Regions from separate parts of the Exiguobacterium sp. UBA6282 genome, predicted to be linked through region 1. Evidence: a T-box and tRNA genes for the amino acid it is inferred to sense, from the RefSeq annotation. Region 1 holds a T-box; the other holds one or more tRNA genes.

Region 1 (10,861 bases):
GATCGCTTTACGACGCCCTCCCGGCCACCACCAGTTCCAGTGACCAAATAGCTTCATCAGTGCGGGGACAAGGAGCATCCGGACAATCGTCGCATCAATAAAAATTGCAAGCGCGATACCGACGCCAAGTTGTTTGATCGGACTAACACCTGTAAAGGCAAACGCACCAGTGACGACAATCATGATCAAGGCAGCGGACGTAATGATTTTACTCGTCTTCGCCAGTCCCATCTCGGTCGCATGATCGTTATCGCCCGTCTCGTCATAATATTCTTCCATTCGCGAGACGAGGAACACTTCATAATCCATCGATAAGCCGAAGACGAGTGAGAAGATGAAGACCGGTGTTAGAATGCCGATCGTCTCCTGCGGAAGAACTGCGCCGGACTCGAACAAGACGACGAGTAATCCAAACGTTGCTCCTAAACTGAGCAAATTCATCAGAATCGCTTTGATTGGAATCAAGATGGATCGGAACGCGATTAGCAGAATGATGAATGTCGCCAAGACGACGACACCGATAGCCAGTGGGAGTTTCGATTCAATGGCATCATAAATTTCCTGATTAAAGGCTGCTAGTCCCCCGACAAGGTAACCGTCCGCCTGCACCTTCCGTACCCAGTCTTGCGAAGTAGCATCGCCGGGATTTCCTTTTAAATTGACGTTGATCCGTGCTTGATCGTTCTCTGATAGAAACGGCTTCAGTGCATCGCGCCCAGCCGAAACAGCGAGTAACTGCTCGAGCGGAACCTGTTGCTGTTCCGCGATCGTTGCGGCGGACACGACGGAACGCACTTCTGAATCTGATTCGAGTCGAATCGTCACATCTTCGATTTTTTCTCGTCCCACCTCTGAGGAAGCATCCGCAGACAAGATGAGAACGGCGTCCGTTCCATCGTTCCCGAATGTTTTTTCCCACGACTCAAAGGCCAGACGCGACGGATAGGATTCCGGCAGGGCAGTTGCTTGCGGAATGTTCAACGTCAAGTCACGTAACGGAAATAAACAAGGTAAAAGAAGTAATAAAGATAGAATCGTCACTGTGACAGGGCGCTTCATGACGAAACGTGCGAGGCGGCGCCAACGATCTTCTCCACGACCTGCTTGTTGCCGGAAAAGTCGTCCTTTTTCTAGTACCTTCCCGAAAACGATTAATAGTGCCGGTAATAATGTCAACGCACTGACAACCGCCCCGAGTACCGAAACGAGTGTCCCGATTGCGACAGCGCGGAAGACATCAACATCAATCAACAACAATCCTGCAAGTCCGACGAATACACAGATTCCGGAAAATAAAATCGAGCGTCCTGCCGTCTCGACCGAACGAATCGCTGCCGACCGAATCCCTTGTCCGTCCTGCCGTTCTTCACGGAACCGATTAACGTATAACAGCGAAAAATCAATGCCGAGCGCCAGCGAAATCATTGCGACCGCATTCAAGACGAAGATCGATAACTCTTGTTGTCCGGCAACGAAATAAAGAACACCGGCACCAAAAACAAAAGTGACGAGTCCCATGATCAAGGGTAAGATGGCGGCAACGGGTGTACCGAAAACGAGTAGTAAGACGATCAATGCTGCCGGAATTCCGATTAACTCAGCTCGGATGAGGTCATTTTTGGACGCTGTATTCAAATCATCAACGACGACCGGTTCACCCGTTAGCCGAATCGTCCCGGTACCATCCAGTTGACGTGTGACCGCTGTTGCCCATTTCGCATCAAGTGTTGGTACACCGACTGTCACGTATCCCTTATCGTCCCGCATCGCTCGCGGATTTTCGACGGGACCAATGACGTTCCCGACTCCTTTGATGTCACGGAAGCGCTCGACATGTTGTACCATCGTTTGTCGTAGATTCTCTTGATTCTCAAATAGGACGATGATCGTATGTGGATCCTGCCCAAAATCTTGAGCGAGCACCGTTTCGACACGTTGAAAATCACCGTCACGTGTAAATCCATTTCCTTCTAGACGATCGGGTAATTGATATGCAAAATAACCAAGCACGACGAGTAGAAGCCCCCAAACGACCAACACTCCTCGAAAATACGCACTAATCAGATGACCAAGCCGTTCCATGATGCGTCTCCTTCCTGTATAAACGTACAAAAAACATCCTTCTTGCTGAAAAGCGAAAAGGATGTTTCATTACGTCTTTTGAAAAATTTGAACCCATGTGTTGCCGAATGTAGTCGATGTCGACACGATCGCAAGACGCCGCGCCTCTTCATCGAGTAACACACTTTTGAGTAAAACGGAGGAGTAGCATCCCTCGAACTTATATTTCAGCTGACTCTTCTCATACAAGTAAAACCGAGAGGAATCGGTGATCGAAAACAATTGGTGCCGGTGGTCAACGAGTGAATACTCCGCGTAATCCGAAAAAGGAATGATTGATTCCTGATTCGTCGCGGCATCCCAAATCACATACCGTTCTTGTAGATCATCATAGGAGATGATCGTCGTAGGTGCGATGAATCGCTCGAACGTCAAACGTGTATCATATCCTCGCTCAACTAAGCGTCCGAACAGCGGCACCTCTTCATAGTTTGAGTACCGCCAGTCCCCTGTTTGAACGTTCACACAGACGACGTCCGTTTCTGCCGTGTATAGGAAGATTTCATCATCTTGCCACAAGAATAAATTACTGAACCATGCTTCGGAGAAAGCAGCGGGTCGCTTAATGTAATTTAAATGCCCTTGCTCTAAATCCAATAAACCAAAATAAGCTGACTCTTCAAATACGATGAACAATCGTCCACCGCCTGGCTCAATGTACCAGGAGAATGGAACATACGCACATGCTGTTTCCCACAGTGGTCTTAAATCCGCATCACATTTCATAAATCCGTGGCGATCTCGAAAAAGAAGCAAATCCTCCCCGATGCGATCAAACAGTGAGACGGATTCATGGAGTAACAGCTCTGCAGCAGGTTTATACATATGCATCACTTCCTACTTCATACGGTATCAACCTTCTCAGTTTCTCGCTACTATTGATGCGCTCGGCTTGCACCTCCTGTTATACTAACTTCATGGAAAAAGGAGGACGAACACGATGAAACCTTTACAATTATCCGCAGAGACAGCTATCGAACTTGCGAAACGTCTGAACGTACCACTTGAACAACTAATGCATATGCCACGCCATATCTTGATTCAAAAGCTCGTCGAACTCGAGCAGGAACAAGCGAACACGGAACCTGATTCGTCTAGCGAATCGGAATCTTGAGTAAGTAGCCTCTTTTCCAACGATGGAAGGAGGCTTTATTTTTTACCTTAGGATTGCGGATGGTATTCTGATTTACCGTACCGGAAGACATTAATGATCGCTTTCCCATCACTCGGATAACCGTTCGGATGATCGATCGGGAAGAGGGAGAAAAAGACGAAATAAAACGAAAAATACGCGAATTGATAGGTAAAGATTGATGCTTCGAACACACCGGCGTAAATCAGACCATTGATGGCTAAGATACTCGCCACGTTTGCAATCGATCCACCGGCATAAACCAGAATGTTAGCGAATTTCGTCTCTTTACGTAGTGCCTCATATTGACACCAGCCATCCCAAAAATAGACGCGATTCAAACGAATCGGACCAACACGAAGCAACGACTTTCCTGAACCGATATTGATCTCCATGTTTCCGCCGAATAATCGGGCAAAAAAGTAATGTCCCATCTCATGAATCAATGTCACGATAGGCAATAGTAAAAAGAACGACAAAAAGAATTTCCATAAATCACCGAAACCGAACATACAACGTACATCCTTTCACGTCAAAACAACATTTAAAATACTACATATGAATTGTTCCCGAAAGATGTATGTTCAAACAATCTTTCAATGATTTTCGTAAGTCAATTGTATGACAGGCTGACATCGGACTGTCATCCGCACACAAAAGAAGGACGAAGCCATTTAGTGCTTCATCCTTCTCCATTTAATCGGTTTTCTTTCGACGCTTGTTCGCTGCGTACAACAATCCGATGATCGTCAGTGCTGCACCACCTGCTACCGCGTATTTCTTGTAATCTGCTTTTCGTTCCGCAATAACCGTAGTCGTCAATGCTGGAACGACTAACTGTTTTTCTTCGTGCAACCGTGGTGCGTGTAATTTAACGGCACCCGACTCAACCAACACCTCGAATTCACCATTTGGCAATTCAATCGTGATATCTTTTTCCGTCGCATTGTGATAGACACGCTGCCGTTCGACGTATCCTTCATATGTTCGCTTCAGTTCAAAGGCAATGACACCTTCCTCTTCTTCAAGGAAACGAAGATGTTTTTTAATCATCGCCGCGTTTGCGAGACGGAACATCGGATACTGACGACGAAGGGCAATCAATCCTTTGACGTACTCGACTGCTGGACGCTCTGTTTCTGCCCGTTCATAGTCGAGACGATTCACGACCTCTCCGGCATTGAAGCTGTCACGAATACCGTCTTTCGTCCGGAAGAACTCTTGTCCGGCATGGAGGAAAGGAATCCCTTGTCCCGTCAAAATGATCGCATTCGCAAGCATTTGCCGTTTCCGACGAAGCTCTTCCGTGTCTTCTGGACGAGACACCGTCAATTTATCCCAAATCGTCAAATCATCATGAGCCTCGACGTACGAGACGACTTGATTCGGCTCATCGGCAAACCCTTGCGAAGAGACGTTACCAGCGATTCCCCGTTTGACTTCACTCGTCCGGTCAAATGCACCACTGATGAAACCACGGTCTTCTGGCGTTTGGACATCGCCTTTGACCCCGTCCCGTAAACCGTTGTTGAAATGAGCGATTCCTGGCATCTTCGGTGCGTTGAAATAGTTCGCTTTTTCTTCCGGATCAAGTGGCGTATCGAGATCCCAGCCTTCACCGATGATCAGAATCGATGGATCAATCCGGTCAAGTGCATGGCGCACTTGATTCATCGTCTCAATATCATGAAGTCCCATTAAGTCGAAGCGGAACCCATCGAGATGGTATTCTTTCGCCCAGTACGTCACACAATCAAGAATGAACTTTCGCATCATCAGACGTTCAGATGCAGTATCATTTCCACAGAAACTACCGTTTGAGAGACTCCCATCCGCCTCTTGACGATAAAAGTATCCAGGAACGAACTGACCAAGCGGAACCGTCGCCGCATCATACGTATGATTGAAGACGACGTCCATGATGACACGGATCCCGCGATCATGTAACGCCTGCACCAATTGTTTTAATTCAAGAATCCGCGTTCGTGGATCATCCGGATTCGAGGAGTACGAACCTTCCGGCGCAAAGTAGTTCACCGGATCATAACCCCAGTTATAGTTATCCGGGTCGTTCGGCGCTGTCTCATTGACCGAGCCAAAATCATAGATCGGTAGTAACTGGACATGTGTCACACCGAGGTCTGCCAAATAATCAAGCCCTGTCAATCCACCATTTGGTGTCCGTGTCCCTGCTTCCGTCAGTCCAGCGAACGTACCACGTGCAACGACACCACTGGCCGGATGACTCGTTGCATCGCGTACGTGTAATTCATAAACAACTGCGTCTTGCGAAGAATGGAATAATGGACGTTCTTCAATCCATCGTTCTGGTGTCACACTGGTCGGGTCAATTAATGCGCCGCGCTTTCCGTTCGTTCCGACGGCTTTCGCATACGGATCGACCGCCTCGACCTTTTGTCCGTTGATGCTCGCTTGAAACGTATAGAAATAACCTTCATATGTCGCTCGATCGAGTTCAACGACGTACGTTCCCCGTTCGTCTGCCACCATCTCGACCTCTTCGACTTTTCGTGCGCGTAGTGTCTTGTAGAGACGAATCACGACACGTTCTGCTGTCGGCGCCCACAAGCGCACGTGAATCGCTGTCTCTGAGAAGGTCGCTCCTAAATCATTTCCACTATAGGCAAATCGCTCATCCAGTTCTTGCGGTGTGAGCGTCAACATGTCTGCTGTTTGTTTCAAAGCCAAGCACCCCTTTCATTTCATGGTTTTTATTATAACAAAATTTCAAAGCAGTGGACGCTTCCGGTATTCCTCTCTAAAATAGAGAGTGGAATGAAAGGGGAGATTGAAATGGCAGCAAAAGATAATTCATTTGATATCGTGTCACAAATCAACATCGAGGAAGTCAAGAACGCGGTCCAAATCGCACTGAAGGAAATCACGAACCGCTTCGACTTCAAAGGTTCAAAAAGCGACATGAAGCTCGAAAAAGAGGATTTGATTCTAATCTCAGATGACGATTTCAAACTCGATCAAGTCAAAGATGTCTTAACAGCAAAATTGATCAAGCGCGAAGTCCCAACCAAAAACCTGCAGTATGAAAAAGTCGAGCAGGCTGCCGGGAATACGGTCCGACAACGTGTCATCCTGAAAAGTGGAATCGACCGTGACGACGCGAAAAAGATCAACAATGCCGTCAAGGAATCGAAATTAAAAGTGAAGACACAGATCCAAGATGACCAAATCCGCGTCACAGGTAAATCACGTGACGACTTACAACAAGTCATGCAGATCGTTCGTGAGCTTCCATTATCAGTCGATGTTCAATTCATTAACTTCCGTTAATCGATTGATCTGAACGCTCATATTCAAAAGATAGGCATAACGCATTTTCGGGTATCTCCTTAACAAAGGAGTGGTCGATCATGCGTTATGCCCTTTTTGCGGATCTTCACAGTTCAGTAGCCGACACAGCGGCTGTCCTAGCTGACATACGACAGCTCGCTCCCGATGCGCATTTGTTTTGTCTCGGTGATGTTCATGAATGCCATGTCGGTAAAAAGCGAGCGAAGCGCTATTCTTTCGAATCGCTCTCCCTCGTCGTGACGCTTGATGATGATTTTTTAAACCTAATTGATTTTAAGACATTACTGGGTAATCAAGAAGAGCGCATCCTGTCGCTCGTTCCACCGCAACTATCTCCTGTCATCGATGCGTTACGCGACTGCCCTCGAAAACAACACATCGAGGGTGCATTGTTGATTCATGGAGATCAATTGAATTGGTCCCGTGATTTTTTGCCTGATTTGTCACAGCAACGTGAACCAGTACTCTTTTTTGGTCATAGTCATATCAGAGGTTTGTTTCGAAATGGTATTGCTCTGTCGAGCCCATTGTATCAATCTTTATCCATTAATGGAGGACGATATGCCATCAATCTAGGTCCTGTCGTGTTCGAACGAGAATGGTGTCTTTACGATTCAGTGCAACAATCGATCGTATTCTATCAGGCGAAGTAAGAGGATACGACAAAAGCCGTCGGGCACAGGGCTCGACGGCTTTTGTTCATGCATCTTATTGATCAGAGATAACGGACAAGCGATGCCTTGACGATATCCACTTGTGTGAAGTTCGTCTCTTCCGCGAATGCTTCGATGACTTGACGGACATCCCCTTGACGACGAACGAAGCTCGTCGGAACTGGTGTTGTACCGACAAGTTGCTCATGCAAACTCGTCAATCGATGATCATCGATGATCGTCGTCATCAAATCAAGGAACAGAAGAACATGCAGACGGTTCAAATAATCCCATGGTTTATCTTCCGAACGGAATTCATTACGAGCGAGCCATTTTTTTAATCCGATCGCATCGATTTGACTCAACGTCTCTGTCGTGCGTGCCGACTTCCAAAGCGTCAACAGTTCGCCGAGTTTTTTTCGTGTCTGTTTCTTACGCATGAAGAATTCAAAATTGTCTTTCGTGCGCAACGCGTCTCCTTCGATCGGAGCAATCAAATCAGCTTCCGGCGCTGTCACGAAATCGTGAACGAAATCGACAGACTCTCCCGGTAACCAAGCAGCGACTTTCCCGTGAAAATCAGCCATGAAGGCGACGGTTTCTGCCAAAGGCTCCTGCTTCATCTGTGAAGCAGCTTGCTGTAATCGGTCTTTCGTCTCAGTCTTCATAATCTACCTCTTCTTATTCGTGGATTGGTCTTACATTTCTTCCGGAGCGCCGACACCAAGTAAACGAAGACCTTCTGTCAAGACGATCGTGACGGACTTGACGAGTGCAAGACGCGATTGTTTTGCTGCGTCATCTTCGAGAACACGGACGTGTCCGTAGTATTTATTGAAGCTTTGTGCAAGATCTAAGACGTAGCGGCTGATGATTGACGGCTCGCGACGTGTAAACGCGCGATCGATGACCGTCGAGAATTGGTTTAGCATCGAGACGACACCCCATGCATGATCATCGGCACTACCAGCGAATGGTGTGCCATCATAGCCACCTTTACGGAGCAACGAGTGCGCACGGGCATTCGTGTACTGGACATACGGTCCTGTTTCGCCTTCGAATTTCAACATCTGCTCAAGATCGAACTCGATATTATTCATCCGTTCATTTTTCAAATCATGGAAGATGACGGCGCCAACACCTACTTGACGAGCTGTGGCTTCGGCATTCGCTAAGTTCGGATTTTTTTCCGCGATGTTTTGCTTCGCGACGTCGATTGCTTCTTGTAGTACTTCTTCAAGCAAGACGATCCGACCTTTACGCGTCGACATTTTCTTTCCGTCTTTCATAATCAAACCGAACGGTACATGGTGCATTCCGTCGACGTTCTCAAATCCAAGTTTCTTCAGGACTGCGAACAATTGCTTGAAGTGAAGCGCTTGTTCACCGCCAACGACGTAGAATGCTTGCTCAAAGCGGTACGTTTCGAGACGATAGACAGCAGCTGCTAAGTCACGTGTCGCATAAAGCGTTGCGCCATCTTTCTTTTTAATCAAGGCAGGTGGCATACCCTCTGCTTCGAGGTCAACGACCATTGCCCCTTCTGATTCGACGAGGAGATCTTTTTCTTCGAGCAAATCGATGACGTGTTGCATCTTATCGTTGTAGAAGGCTTCTCCGTTCAAACTATCGAATTTAACACCGAGCATCTCATAAACACGGTTGAACTCGACGAGTGAGACTTCACGGAACCACGTCCAAAGCGTCGTTGCCTGCTCATCACCTTGTTCGAGTTTTTTGAACCAGAGACGTCCTTCGTCCTCAAGCGTCGGATTTGTTTCCGCTTCTTCGTGGAACCGGACGTATAATTTCAACAATTCCTTGATTGGTTCTGCACGGACCGCTTCTTCCTCACCCCACATCGTGTACGCCACCATCAATTTCCCGAACTGTGTTCCCCAGTCCCCTAAGTGGTTGACACCGACGACGTCGTACCCTTTTTTACGTGAGATTTGGTTGAGCGCATTTCCGATTACTGTTGAACGTAAGTGACCCATCGAGAAAGGTTTCGCGATGTTTGGTGATGAAAAATCAGTGACGATCGTTTTTCCATTCGCTTCACTTGATCCGAACGCCTCTTGCTCCGTCAGGACTTGGTTGACGATTTCTTGCGAGACGACTTCCCGGTTCAAGAAGACGTTAATGTAAGGACCAACAGCTTGAACGTTTGAGAACAACGGCGCATCAATTTTTTCTGCGAGCTCCGAAGCAATCATGTTCGGTGCTTTACGGAATGCTTTCGCGAGCATGAAACATGGGAATGCCAGATCTCCATGATCTTCATGTTTCGGTTGCTCGATCAGTTGTTCGATTTGTTCAACCGATAAGGCACCTTCCATGACTTGATGTAATACTTCTGCGTATTGCGTTTTATAACTCATCTTTATTTCCTCCTGCTTCACTGATTTTTGGCAATAAAAAACGCCCCTTGCGCCACGCGCAAAGAGACGGAATGACCGCGGTACCACTCTTCTTGGTGTCATTTTTGACACCCACCTTGTTCGGGGATAACGGGGTTCCCCCGGCTACGCCTTTTCCTTCTGGAATCGGGTAGCGTCTCAGAAGTGCGCTTCACGACCGGTTCGTCCTCAGGCTTCCACCATTCCCTGATTCGCTAGTTGACGAAAATCAACCGTTACTCTCTTCATCATCGACTGTATTCGATATCTTTCACATTATACGCAATTCTTTCTTTTCTCTCAACCTTATTTTTTTGGTAAATGGCTTATCAAAATTTCCACAATTCGGGTATAGGAATAAAAGATACTTCTCAGGGGGAGGGATGTTTCATGCGCTACTACCAACAGGTAGCCCGGACGAGCTGGATCGTTTTCAGTCTCGTCGCCTTGACGTTATTATTGATTGGCATCGTTCATCCACCTACCTTCCATCCTTCCATCTCCATCGTCAATACTCTTTATTTGTTTGGGCTCGTTCTCCTGTTTCAGTTCGATAATGTCCGTCGTGGCGGCATTTATTATACATTCCAAGAAGGCATCATCTTATTTTTATTCCTCAATTACGGTTTGACGTACGCTTTGATTTTAAGCCAAGTCGGTATTCTCGTCTTTCAATTCATGTCTCACCGAAAAGCGATTCGCTGGAAACGTTTCGCCTATCTCTACCCGATCAACGCCTTGTTTGATTTAGTCTACATCTCGCTTCCGGTATTTGCGTATGAAGCGCTCGGTGGACCGATCGGCTCAAACTTTACGTATACGAAAGCCCTGCTTCCCTTCATCGGCTTTTTGATCACTGTCTTCCTTGTCTCTTACTTCCAATGTCTGTTCGTCAATCGCTTCCTCTACTTGAAATACGATTGGCGACGTCTCGTGAAGCTGCAGTCCCTCGTTTATGGAATCAGCATGTTAAGTGCTCTACTTGGAATCTGGTTCTACGATGAAAGTCCGCTCGTCGCGGCTACAGTATCCGCCTTGATTCTCTTCTTGTTCAAACGTCTGTTGCAAGAACGTGGTGACTCCCTTGAAGCAAACGATAATGCCAAACGATTTGATGATGCGAAGGAACACTTGTTGATTTCCCGCTTCGAGCGCGAGACGATCGATTCGTTACTCCTCGATTTACCACATCTGTTGCCGTTTTCTGAAGGTTGGATCTCAATTCA
Region 2 (10,861 bases), on a different contig from region 1:
ACGAACGGCAATTTCCGTCTTCTCTTGTTCCGTATAGCCACCAATCTGAATCAGTTCCATTCGGTCGAGCAACGGTCCTGGGATGTTCGAGACATCATTTGCTGTCGCAATGAAGAGGACATTTGATAAATCGAACGGTTCTTCGATGTAGTGATCGGAGAAGCTGTTGTTTTGTTCCGGATCAAGAACTTCAAGCATCGCGGACGATGGGTCACCACGGAAGTCATTTGACATCTTATCAATCTCATCCAGTAAGAAGACCGGGTTATTCGTTCCTGCTTGTTTTAAACCGCGGATGATTCGACCTGGCATCGCACCGATATACGTCCGGCGATGTCCACGGATCTCCGCTTCATCGCGCACGCCACCAAGTGAGACGCGGACAAACTTCCGCTCGAGCGCTGTTGCGATGGAGCGAGCAAGCGACGTTTTCCCGACTCCTGGAGGACCAGAAAGACAGAGAATCGGACCCCGTAGCGAATCCGTCAATTGACGAACAGCGAGATACTCAAGAATTCGTTCTTTGACCTTTTCTAGACCGTAATGATCCTTTTCGAGCTGTTCCGAAGCTGCTGAAACGTTCAAGAAATCATCGGTTGCTTCGTTCCACGGTAACGAGAAGAACCACTCGAGATAGTTGCGGATGACACCATGTTCCGGACTTGTCGCCGGTACGACAGCTAAACGACTGATTTCCTTCTCGACGTTCGCAACCGTCGTTTCCGGTAAATCAAGCATGGACAGTTGCTCCCGGTATTTCGTCGCATCGCTTTCAACGGACGCCGACTCGCCACCGAGTTCTTGTTGAATCGTCTTCAATTGTTCCCGCAAGTAATACTCGCGTTGCGATTGTTCAATCGTCTTCTTCGTCCGTTCACGCATCTCACGTTCGAGTTCGACGACTTCATATTCATGTTTCATGACGTCAAGCAACATCAATCCCCGTTCGACCGGATCCTGTTGTTCGAGGAACTCCTGTTTCTTCGAGATATCGATCGGTAACTTCGACGTGATATAGTCCGTCAATGAGTCGAGACGTTCATAGGTCTCGAACCGACGACGCTCATCTGTTCCGATGCCTTTGATACGAGAGACGAGTTGACCGAACTGTTCTTTAATTAGACGAACGAGCGCTTCTTGTTTCGCCCCTTTGATGTCCATCTTCTCGATTGGTTCGATGACTGCTTGATATCCTTCGTCCGTCTCCTCAACGTTTTCAATCCGGACGCGTTCCTTCCCGATAACGCGGACACGAACTGTATCATTCCCAAGTTCACTCATCTTCGCGATTTGAACAAGTGTACCGACCTGATGCAACCCGTCGACAGACGGCTCTGCTTCTGGATCACGTTGCGTGACGACGACGAGATCGATCTCGTGTTCCTTTGATGCAAGTAAGGCTTTTAAGGATACCGGACGCCCGACATCAATCGTCAATCCGATCAACGGATACGCGACGACACCGCGTAACGGTAAAAGTGGATATTGTTTTTTCTTCATTCGAATTCCTCCTAAACAAAAAGACTCGGAAAGGCGTACAAGTAGCCTCCGAGCCGATTTGTCACGGTGTTACGCCGTTTCTTTTTCTTTCCCATGTTCAATTGTACCATCTTTCAACTCAAGCGTTGGACCGCGCTTACCAGTCAACGTTTCTGCTGTAATGATGACTTTCGCGATGTCTTCACGCGATGGAATTTCGAACATGATATCTAGCATAGTTTCTTCGATGATTGAACGAAGACCACGCGCACCTGTTTTACGTTCGATTGCGAGCTTCGCAATCTCAAGAAGTGCATCTTCCGTGAAGTCGAGTTCGACATCATCAAGTTGAAGCATTTTCTTATATTGTTTCACGAGGGCGTTTTTCGGTTTCGTCAAGATTTGAACGAGTGCCTCTTCATCGAGTGGCTCGAGTGTTGCCATGACTGGCAAACGACCGATGAACTCAGGAATCAAACCAAACTTTTGAAGATCTTCTGGCAATGCGGCTGCTAGAATTTCTTTTTGTGTGAGGTTACGGTTCTCTGAATCGTTTCCGAAGCCGATGACTTTTTTACCGAGACGACGTTTGATCGACTGATCGATACCATCGAATGCTCCACCAACGATGAACAAGATGTTCGTCGTATCGATTTGGATGAATTCTTGATGCGGATGTTTGCGTCCACCTTGTGGAGGTACACTTGCAACAGTTCCTTCCAAAATCTTCAGCAAGGCTTGTTGAACACCCTCACCAGAAACATCACGTGTAATTGACGGATTTTCTGATTTACGAGCGATCTTATCGATCTCATCAATGTAGATGATTCCTTTTTCAGCCTTCTCGACATCATAGTCCGCTGCTTGGATGAGTTTCAACAGGATGTTCTCGACGTCTTCACCGACATAACCGGCTTCCGTCAAACTTGTTGCATCTGCAATCGCAAACGGTACGTTTAAGATACGTGCCATCGTTTGGGCAAGAAGTGTCTTACCGCTACCTGTTGGACCGATCATGACGATGTTTGATTTTGAGAGCTCGACATCATCTGCGCGACCACCAGCATTGATTCGTTTGTAGTGATTATACATCGCTACAGATAACGATTTTTTCGCTTTTTCTTGACCGATGACATAATCGTCAAGTGTCGTACGAATTTCATGCGGTTTTGGAACATTCTTCAGCTCGACTTCTTCTTCTGTACCGAGTTCTTCCTCTACGATTTCATTGCAGAGTTCGATACACTCGTCGCAAATGTAAACGCCAGGTCCAGCAACAAGTTTGCGTACTTGTTCTTGTGTCTTTCCACAGAAAGAACATTTTAGCTGACCTTTTTCTTCGTTGAATTTAAACATAAAGGTCCACCCCTTTAACGTGGAAATTGTATGGACGCCTGTAGCATCCCGTCTCACGTTTTACTATTTATGATTGTAGCATGAACAAGGAAAGTCTTTCAAATCCTGGACGAACGATTTACAGTTTGATGTCCTGAACCAAGGATTGTTTGTCCTTGTTTGACCTATCGTACAAAAAAATCGACTCCAAGACCAGAAATTGGGCTTGAAGTCGATCGAAAACCATGAAATGGCTTATTTTGCTTTTGCGTTGTCGACGAGAACATCGATAGCTTTACGGAATTGAAGATCGCCTTTAAGCGTTTCAAGACCACCTTGTGGTGCAAGCATCGTTTCAAGTTGATCTGCAGGGATGTTGTAGAGTTCTGACATTGATTGAAGTTCAGTTTGTGTTTCCTCATCTGTTACTTCGATTTTTTCGTCAGCAACGATTTGCTTAAGGACGAGACGTGCCTTAACGCGCTCTTCCGCTTGCTCTTTCATTTCAGAACGCATTGCCTCTTCTGTCGTTCCAGTCAACTGGAAGTACATGTTGAGGTCGATGCCTTGTGATTGAATACGTTGTGTGAACTCTTGAACCATACGCTCGACTTCGTTTTCGACCATGACTTCTGGAAGATCAACTGTCGCGTTTTTCGTAGCCGCTTCGACTAACTCATCGCGCATTGAAGCATCAGCTTCTTGTTTGCGTGTGTTTTCGAGACGCGTACGGATTTTTGTTTTCAACTCGTCGAGTGAAGAAACTTCTTCATCCATCTCTTTTGCGAACTCATCTGTCAATTCAGGGAGCTCTTGCGCTTTGACTTCATGGATTGTTACTTTGAATGTAACTGGTTTTCCAGCGAGTGATGCTTCGTGGTATTCCTCTGGGAATGTCACTTCAAGATCTTTTTGCTCGCCAGTTTTTAAACCGATCATTTGCTCTTCGAATCCAGGAATGAAGTTTCCAGAACCGATGACGAGTGAGTAGTTCTCAGCAGTTCCGCCGTCGAATTGGTTTTCCCCATCGAAACCTGCGAAGTCGAATACGACTGTATCGCCATTCTCGATGACGCCATCTTCTTTAACGACGAGTTCTGCACCGCGTTCTTGCAATGTTTTGAGTTCAGCGTCGACGTCTTCGTCAGTAACGTTCGTTTCAACTGCTGTGTACTCAAGACCTTTGTACTCACCGAGTGTAGCTTCTGGCTCGATGACGAACGTGATTTTGAATTCGACTGGCTTGCCTTTTTCGAGTGTTTCAACGTCGATGTTTTCAAGCGCGATTGGCTCGATTCCTGATTCGACGACTGCACCTTCGATTGTGTCCTTATAAAGGATATCGAGTGCATCTTGGTACAGTGCTTCTTCACCGTACATTTTGTTGAACATTGCGCGTGGCATTTTTCCTTTACGGAAACCTGGTGTGTTCAAAGTCTTAACGACTTTCTTGAACGCTTGGTCTACCGCTTTATCAAATGCTTCAGCAGGCGCTTCATACGTGAGGACGCCGAGGCTACCTGATTGTTTTTCCCATTTTGCAGTCATGCTGAGTCCCTCCAAAATTGTCAATTAGCGTACATGTGTGTACAACAAGTCACATTATAGCACAATCGTTCTGACGATTACCACTGTTGAACGAATCGTTTCCAGATGTCTCAATCGAAGTAAATCTGCTCGAATGCGATGACTTCCGGATAGAGGATATGCACCCCCTGATATAATCGCTTCGCTAGCGGACTCAAGTCACGTTCCGGCTCTTCTTTTTCAAACGACAGACCGGCTAGTTCTTCGCATGCGAGAAGCCACTTCTCCATATCCGACCCGATTGCTTCTCGTTCTTCAAGATGAATCAACTGGTCCGAACGTAAGACGAGCAAGGCTCGAAAAGGATCCATTTTTTCTAATGTATGCATCGATGCGAGTAACGCTTGTTGTTCCTGTTGATGCGCAATCAGCACTTCTTCTAAATCTTGACGCGTCGAGATCGTCCAGTGTACATCTAAATGTGGCACATAAATGTCTGCCGGATAGGACAGATGCTCAATCACACTTCCTAATAACTGATCGATGACGAGTAGGCTTTGATGTTCTGTATCCTGAGCACGAAGATACTTGTGTGTGATGTAGTCAAAGAGCGCAGGTGTCCGTTCGAATTCAGCACCAGCCAAATGGCGCATTTGTTCGACCCAGCTTCCATGTTGCAACACATGCATCAACGCCGTTCCGGAAGTTACAGTACTCTGAGTAACATTGTTTTTTTGAACCGGTGTCGTCTTTTGTTCTCGCACCGTCATCCGCTGTTTGATCTCGTCTAACCGAAGCGCAAGTCCATACGGCAGATACGGTGACGCCGAGCGTAGAGCGAGCTTCATTGGATACCGTTCTCCGAGTTCATAAAGAAAGAGTGCGAGCACTTGCTCCACACCCTCGACTTCAAGAAAACGTTCTGCTACAGTTTCGTATCGTTCACGGTCATGCAGTAATAGCGGTTGAATGACATAGAGTCGGTATAATACGTCTTCTCCTGTCAATTGGTCAGTCTCTAATTCCTTGACCAGCCGTTCCTGTTCAGATGCGGGCAAACGGAGGATGCGCACTCGTTCCGCTTCTAATTCGTGTTCCATCCAGCGGGATGTCCCCATTTTCCGACACTCCTTTTAATTCACTGTTCAGTTTGTGAATGGATCAAGCAATGATGTCCAGTTCGTGATCGCCTCTTGTAATTTCCCTGCTTGTTCGATGCCAAGACGATTTAATGTATCGAGAGAGACGTCTGTTTCAAGAAGTCGTGTGATATCTTCTGATTGATTCACGAACTGCTCGAGCTTTGCACTTAAATTTTGTAACTCTTGCGGTGGATTTTCAAGTCCCGCCAATCGTTGGTCGATTTGGTCCAGCTCTTGATTGAACTGATCAATCGTTCCGTTTTCCTTTAACTTTTCGACTTGTTGGTCGAGCGCTTGCTCCGGATTCGTGGATTCGCGTGCTTTCGCAGCCGCTTCATTCAAAGAAGAAGATAAGTCTGACGTGACTTGTGCCGTATCTTTCGCAATCCCTTGAAGTTCTCCAGCATAATCGACACTATTTTTCACATCGTTGACCTGTTGTTTTGCATCATCAACTGTATTTGAAATCTCACTACACCCTACAAGAAACGTACTGAGTAACAGGACTGTACCAACTTTCTTCCACATCGCTTTCATCCCTTTCGAGTTCATGATACCTTAATTATAAACGAAAATTGAAATAAAAAAAAGAGACCGCCCTCGTAAGGGCAGTCTCTATTTTAATTATAGCGTCCCAAGAGGGATTCGAACCCCCGACCGACGGCTTAGAAGGCCGTTGCTCTATCCTGCTGAGCTATTGGGACGTGTCAACACGAATAAACTATACTAGAACAATTCTTTCGTGTCAATCACATTACAAAGATTGCATTTATTTTATTACAAAAATGTTCCGTCGAGGTGAAGTGCATTGACGCGATCCCCGTTCATGTCAAGAAAATCGACAGAATAGCGGTCTTGTTCTACTTCAAGAATCGCATACGTCTTGTCTGGGCGATGGCGTGGCATCCGAATCGATCCTGGATTGATGAATAACACACCATCCCGATACTCCGCCTTCGCAACATGAGAATGACCATACAAAACGATATCAGCTTGCTTTTCGTTCGCATGATGTTGCAAGACATCTAGGCTATATTTGACGTCCTGACGATGTCCGTGGACACAGAGGACCTTATGCTCGTCCATTTCCGACGTGACTTCTTCCGGGAAATCGTGTCCATAATCACAGTTCCCCCGTACAACACGATATGGATATAACGATTCAATGTCGCGTGTCAATTGAGAGTCTCCACAATGAAAAGCCAAATCCACGTCCTGATGCCGTTCGAATATCGTAAGCAGTTCTTGTTCTAGTCCATGGCTATCACTAACGATCAACGCTCTCATTTTCATCACACTCCTAGGAAAGTAGTTAAGTCCTGTTCGAGCTTGCGCAATGCATTGCCACGATGACTGATCATCGCTTTTTCTTCTTTCGTCAACTCAGCAGCCGTTTGTCCACTTGCCGTGACGAACAATGGGTCATAACCGAAACCGTTCGATCCCGTTGCTTCAAAACCGATTCGCCCTTCCATTGTTCCGCGTACCGTCAATGTTTCGCCTGTTGGTTTTGCTAGCGCGAGTACACAAACGAAGCGTGCCGTCCGCTCCTCTTCCGGAACACCTTCTAACTTTTCAAGTAGTAGAGCGTTGTTCGCTGCATCCGACTTTTCAAGACCCGCGAAGCGTGCCGAGTAGACACCTGGAGCGCCATCTAAAGCATCGACTTCAAGACCTGAATCGTCAGCAAGTACTGCGTGACCAAAGTAGGCTGCTGCTTCTGTTGCTTTTAAGAGTGCATTCTCCTCGAATGTTTCACCTGTCTCATCCGTTTCTTTAGCATCCGAATGATCGAGTAACGACTCGACTGTATAGCCGAGACGCCCAAGCATGCTTTCGAGTTCCTTCACTTTACCAGCGTTATGTGTTGCGACGATGACTTTCATTTATGTTCCCCCACTTCTTCTCCTACATACCACCACGAAACACCGAGTGCCTCGCGACCGGCTTCAATCAGTTCCTTAATACCTTTTTCCCCAAGTTCGAGCATTTCGAGCATCTCTTGACGGGAAAAGGTCGACTCTTCTCCTGTTGCTTGCATCTCGACGATTTTACCGGATGAGGTCATGACGAGATTGAAGTCGACTTCAGCTGCAGCATCCTCTTCGTAGCATAAATCAAGTAAGGCATTCGATTCGACAATTCCAACTGAGATGGCGGCGATGCCCTCTTTGATTGGTGTATCGGTCAGTTTTCCCGCTTGAATCAGTTGATCGATAGCTCGAACGAGTGCTAAAAATCCACCGGTGATCGATGCTGTTCGTGTTCCGCCATCAGCTTGAATGACGTCACAATCGATCCAGATCGTCCGTTCACCAAGTTTTTCTAGATCGACGACCGCCCGAAGCGATCGGCTAATGAGACGTTGGATTTCCATCGTCCGTCCCGTCTGTTTGCCGCGAACGGCTTCTCGTGCAGTCCGCTGAGCGGTTGCCCGCGGTAACATCGAATATTCCGCATTGATCCAGCCTTGGTGTTTTCCACGCAGAAATGGTGGTACCCTTTCCTCGACGGTCGCCGTGCAGAGGACTTTCGTATCACCCAGTTCAATCAAAATCGAACCTTCCGCGTGTTTATTGATGTCAACCGATAACTGTACTGGACGGAGATCGTCCGCCGTTCGTTGGTCTGTCCGCATTTAATCTTCCTCCGTTCCAAGGACGATGCGCTCCGCATGAATGGGCTGATCGAGCCAGTCCGTTGCAATTTGGTCGAATGAGCGGATATCGCCTGTCGCGTAATAACGATGTTCTGGTGTTTGTGTCACATCTGCTGAAATCGTGTTGTAGTCAAGTAGTGCTGCTACTTCGAGTGCGGTTTCATCCCCTGAAGAGATGAGTTGAACGCCTGGTCCGATGACCCGTCCAATGACATCTGCTAAGAGCGGATAATGGGTGCACCCGAGTATTAGTGTATCCATATCGTAATTCATTAAAGGTCGTAGCGTATTCGCAACGACACGTTCGACGTATGCGCCATCCGTCTGCATCGACTCGACGAGCGGAACGAATGGCGGGCACGCTAACGATTCAACGACAACTTGTCCTTCAACATGTCGTAACGCCTTCTCGTAGGAATTACTTGTAATCGTCATTTTCGTTCCGATGACACCGATTCGTTTCGTACGTGTCACCTTGACTGCTGCACGGGCACCCGGATCGATGACACCGATGACAGGTATATTTAAACGTTCTCGCGCTTCTTTTAAGACGACAGCCGTAGCTGTATTACAGGCGATCACGATCAATTTCACATCTTGTTGTACGAGATAATCAATCATCTCCCACGTAAACTCACGAATCTCTTCTTCTGGACGCGGACCATACGGACAACGTAGTGTATCCCCGACATAGATGATTCGCTCATGGGGCAACTGTCGCATCAATTCACGTGCGACCGTCAATCCACCGACTCCGGAATCCAGTACTCCAATCGCTCGATTCACTCTTCTCCACCTCTTTCTCTCAATCTTATGGTAACAAAAAAGGACGACGGTGCAAGACCGGCGTCCGAGAATGTACGATTACAGGATTACTGAGCAAGACCTTCGCTAGTCAGCATATCTGAAAGAGTCGTGATTGCTTCAGAAGCATCGTCACCGTTTGCAACGATTTTGATATCTGAATCTTTCGCGATTCCGAGTGAAAGAACACCCATGATTGACTTCAAGTTGACAGTCTTTCCGTTGTATTCCAAGTTGATGTCTGATTGGAATTTAGATGCTGTGTTGACGAGCTGAGTAGCGGGACGAGCGTGAATGCCTGAATCCGCGATGACTTTGAATGTTTTTTCCATGATTAAGAAATCTCCCTTCACTAATAACGTACTAGTGAGTCGTTTTCGAATATGTGAACTCATTATCAAATGATAACGGATTCGAATCGATTCTGCAAGGAATTTTTATATGTCTCACTCCATGGGAATGCTTTCCCGGCACGATTGATTTGTACCATCGATGTCCGTCCTGTGAACATCAGTTCACCCTGCTCATCAAATGCCGCATAATGGACGTCACACGATGCACTTCCGACATGTACTGGGTACGCATAGACGGCGAGACGTGTCCGTGGATACACTTGGCGAATGTAATTACACTGGGCATCCGCAACGACGATGATCCCGTCTTCTGCAAGCGAGTATCCGGTCTCCTCTAACATCAATGTCCGAACGTCCTCGAAATAGACGAACGGTACCCGGTTATTCATATGACCATAGGCATCCGTCTCTGCAAAACGAACAGCGACGTCGAGTCGTGTTCCATGTTTCATTTGTTCAAGCCATGATTCGAGTTCTGGAATATAAGCTGGTACGCGCACAATCGGTTCCTCCTGTCTGAATGAAAAAAGAAGGAGCAGGCTCCTTCTTTAATAACTTATGAACTAACTGCTTCACCTGTCCGTCCTTCGTCACTACCGAAGAACTTCTTGAATGAGTGAAGTGTCGTTTGACGGTTCATCGCTGCGATCGAAGTCGTCAGCGGAATGCCTTTCGGACAAACCTCGACACAGTTTTGAGCATTACCGCACTGCATGATCCCGCCATCTTCCATCAACGCTTCAAGACGTTCTTCCTTATGGAAGGCACCTGTTGGATGCGAGTTGAATAGACGAACTTGTGAGATCGATGCTGGTCCGATGAACGTCGAACGATCGTTGACGTTCGGACATGCTTCGAGACACACGCCACATGTCATACATTTCGATAACTCATACGCCCATTGACGTTTGTTCTCTGGCATCCGTGGTCCTGGACCTAAGTCGTACGTTCCATCGATCGGAACCCATGCTTTAACCTTTTTCAACGCATCAAACATGCGCTGACGGTCGACTTGAAGGTCACGAACGATTGGGAATGTCTGCATCGGTTGAAGGCGGATCGGTTGTTCGAGTTTATCGACGAGTGCCGTACACGATTGACGTGGTGTACCGTTGATGACCATGGAACAAGCGCCACATACTTCTTCTAGACAACCCATATCCCAGTTGATCGGTGTCGTTTTTTCACCGGCTGCATTCACAGGATTACGACGAATCTCCATTAAAGCAGAGATGACGTTCATGTTCGGACGGTACGGAATTTCAAACGCTTCATCATACGGTTTACCATCAGGTCCATCTTGACGTTGAACGATGAATTGAACCGATTTTTGCGTAGTAGATGATTCGAGTGGTGTCGCCATTATGCTTTCACCTCTTTCTTCGACTTCTTACTGTAGTCGCGTTTCCGCGGTGGAATCAACGACGTGTCGACATCTTCATAGAAGATTTCTGGATGACCATTCGTATAACGAGCCATCGTTGTCTTCAAGAACTGTTCATCATTACGTTCCGGGAAGTCCGGTTTGTAGTGCGCCCCGCGACTCTCGTCACGTTTTAAGG

The links. A T-box is a leader RNA that pairs with one kind of tRNA and senses whether it is charged. The one in region 1 lies ahead of argS (arginine--tRNA ligase), so its partner is inferred to be a tRNA-Arg.
Region 2: it encodes a tRNA-Arg, which carries the amino acid that the T-box ahead of argS (arginine--tRNA ligase) is inferred to sense. The anticodon was not compared.

The regions. Positions count from the first base shown of each region.
Region 1 covers NZ_DJUM01000030.1:5,494-16,354, forward strand. Annotated here, with positions in the region: gene B2751_RS08935 (MMPL family transporter) at 1-2,082, opposite strand, end outside; gene B2751_RS08940 (hypothetical protein) at 2,152-2,946, opposite strand; gene B2751_RS08945 (YycC family protein) at 3,062-3,235, shown strand; gene B2751_RS08950 (site-2 protease family protein) at 3,283-3,765, opposite strand; gene pulA (type I pullulanase) at 3,950-5,956, opposite strand; gene B2751_RS08960 (YajQ family cyclic di-GMP-binding protein) at 6,068-6,562, shown strand; gene B2751_RS08965 (metallophosphoesterase family protein) at 6,643-7,236, shown strand; gene B2751_RS08970 (hypothetical protein) at 7,299-7,904, opposite strand; gene argS (arginine--tRNA ligase) at 7,935-9,617, opposite strand; T-box leader at 9,677-9,896, opposite strand; partial or broken gene B2751_RS08980 (GGDEF domain-containing protein) at 10,026-10,861, shown strand, end outside.
Region 2 covers NZ_DJUM01000004.1:1,180-12,040, reverse strand. Annotated here, with positions in the region: gene lon (endopeptidase La) at 1-1,500, opposite strand, end outside; gene clpX (ATP-dependent protease ATP-binding subunit ClpX) at 1,570-2,835, opposite strand; gene tig (trigger factor) at 3,070-4,362, opposite strand; gene B2751_RS00465 (hypothetical protein) at 4,473-5,459, opposite strand; gene B2751_RS00460 (hypothetical protein) at 5,487-6,011, opposite strand; tRNA gene B2751_RS00455 (tRNA-Arg) at 6,114-6,187, opposite strand; gene B2751_RS00450 (metallophosphoesterase family protein) at 6,261-6,770, opposite strand; gene B2751_RS00445 (XTP/dITP diphosphatase) at 6,776-7,369, opposite strand; gene rph (ribonuclease PH) at 7,366-8,121, opposite strand; gene racE (glutamate racemase) at 8,122-8,928, opposite strand; gene B2751_RS00430 (phosphocarrier protein HPr) at 9,015-9,278, opposite strand; gene B2751_RS00425 (acyl-CoA thioesterase) at 9,344-9,799, opposite strand; gene sdhB (succinate dehydrogenase iron-sulfur subunit) at 9,856-10,662, opposite strand; partial or broken gene B2751_RS00415 (FAD-binding protein) at 10,662-10,861, opposite strand, start outside.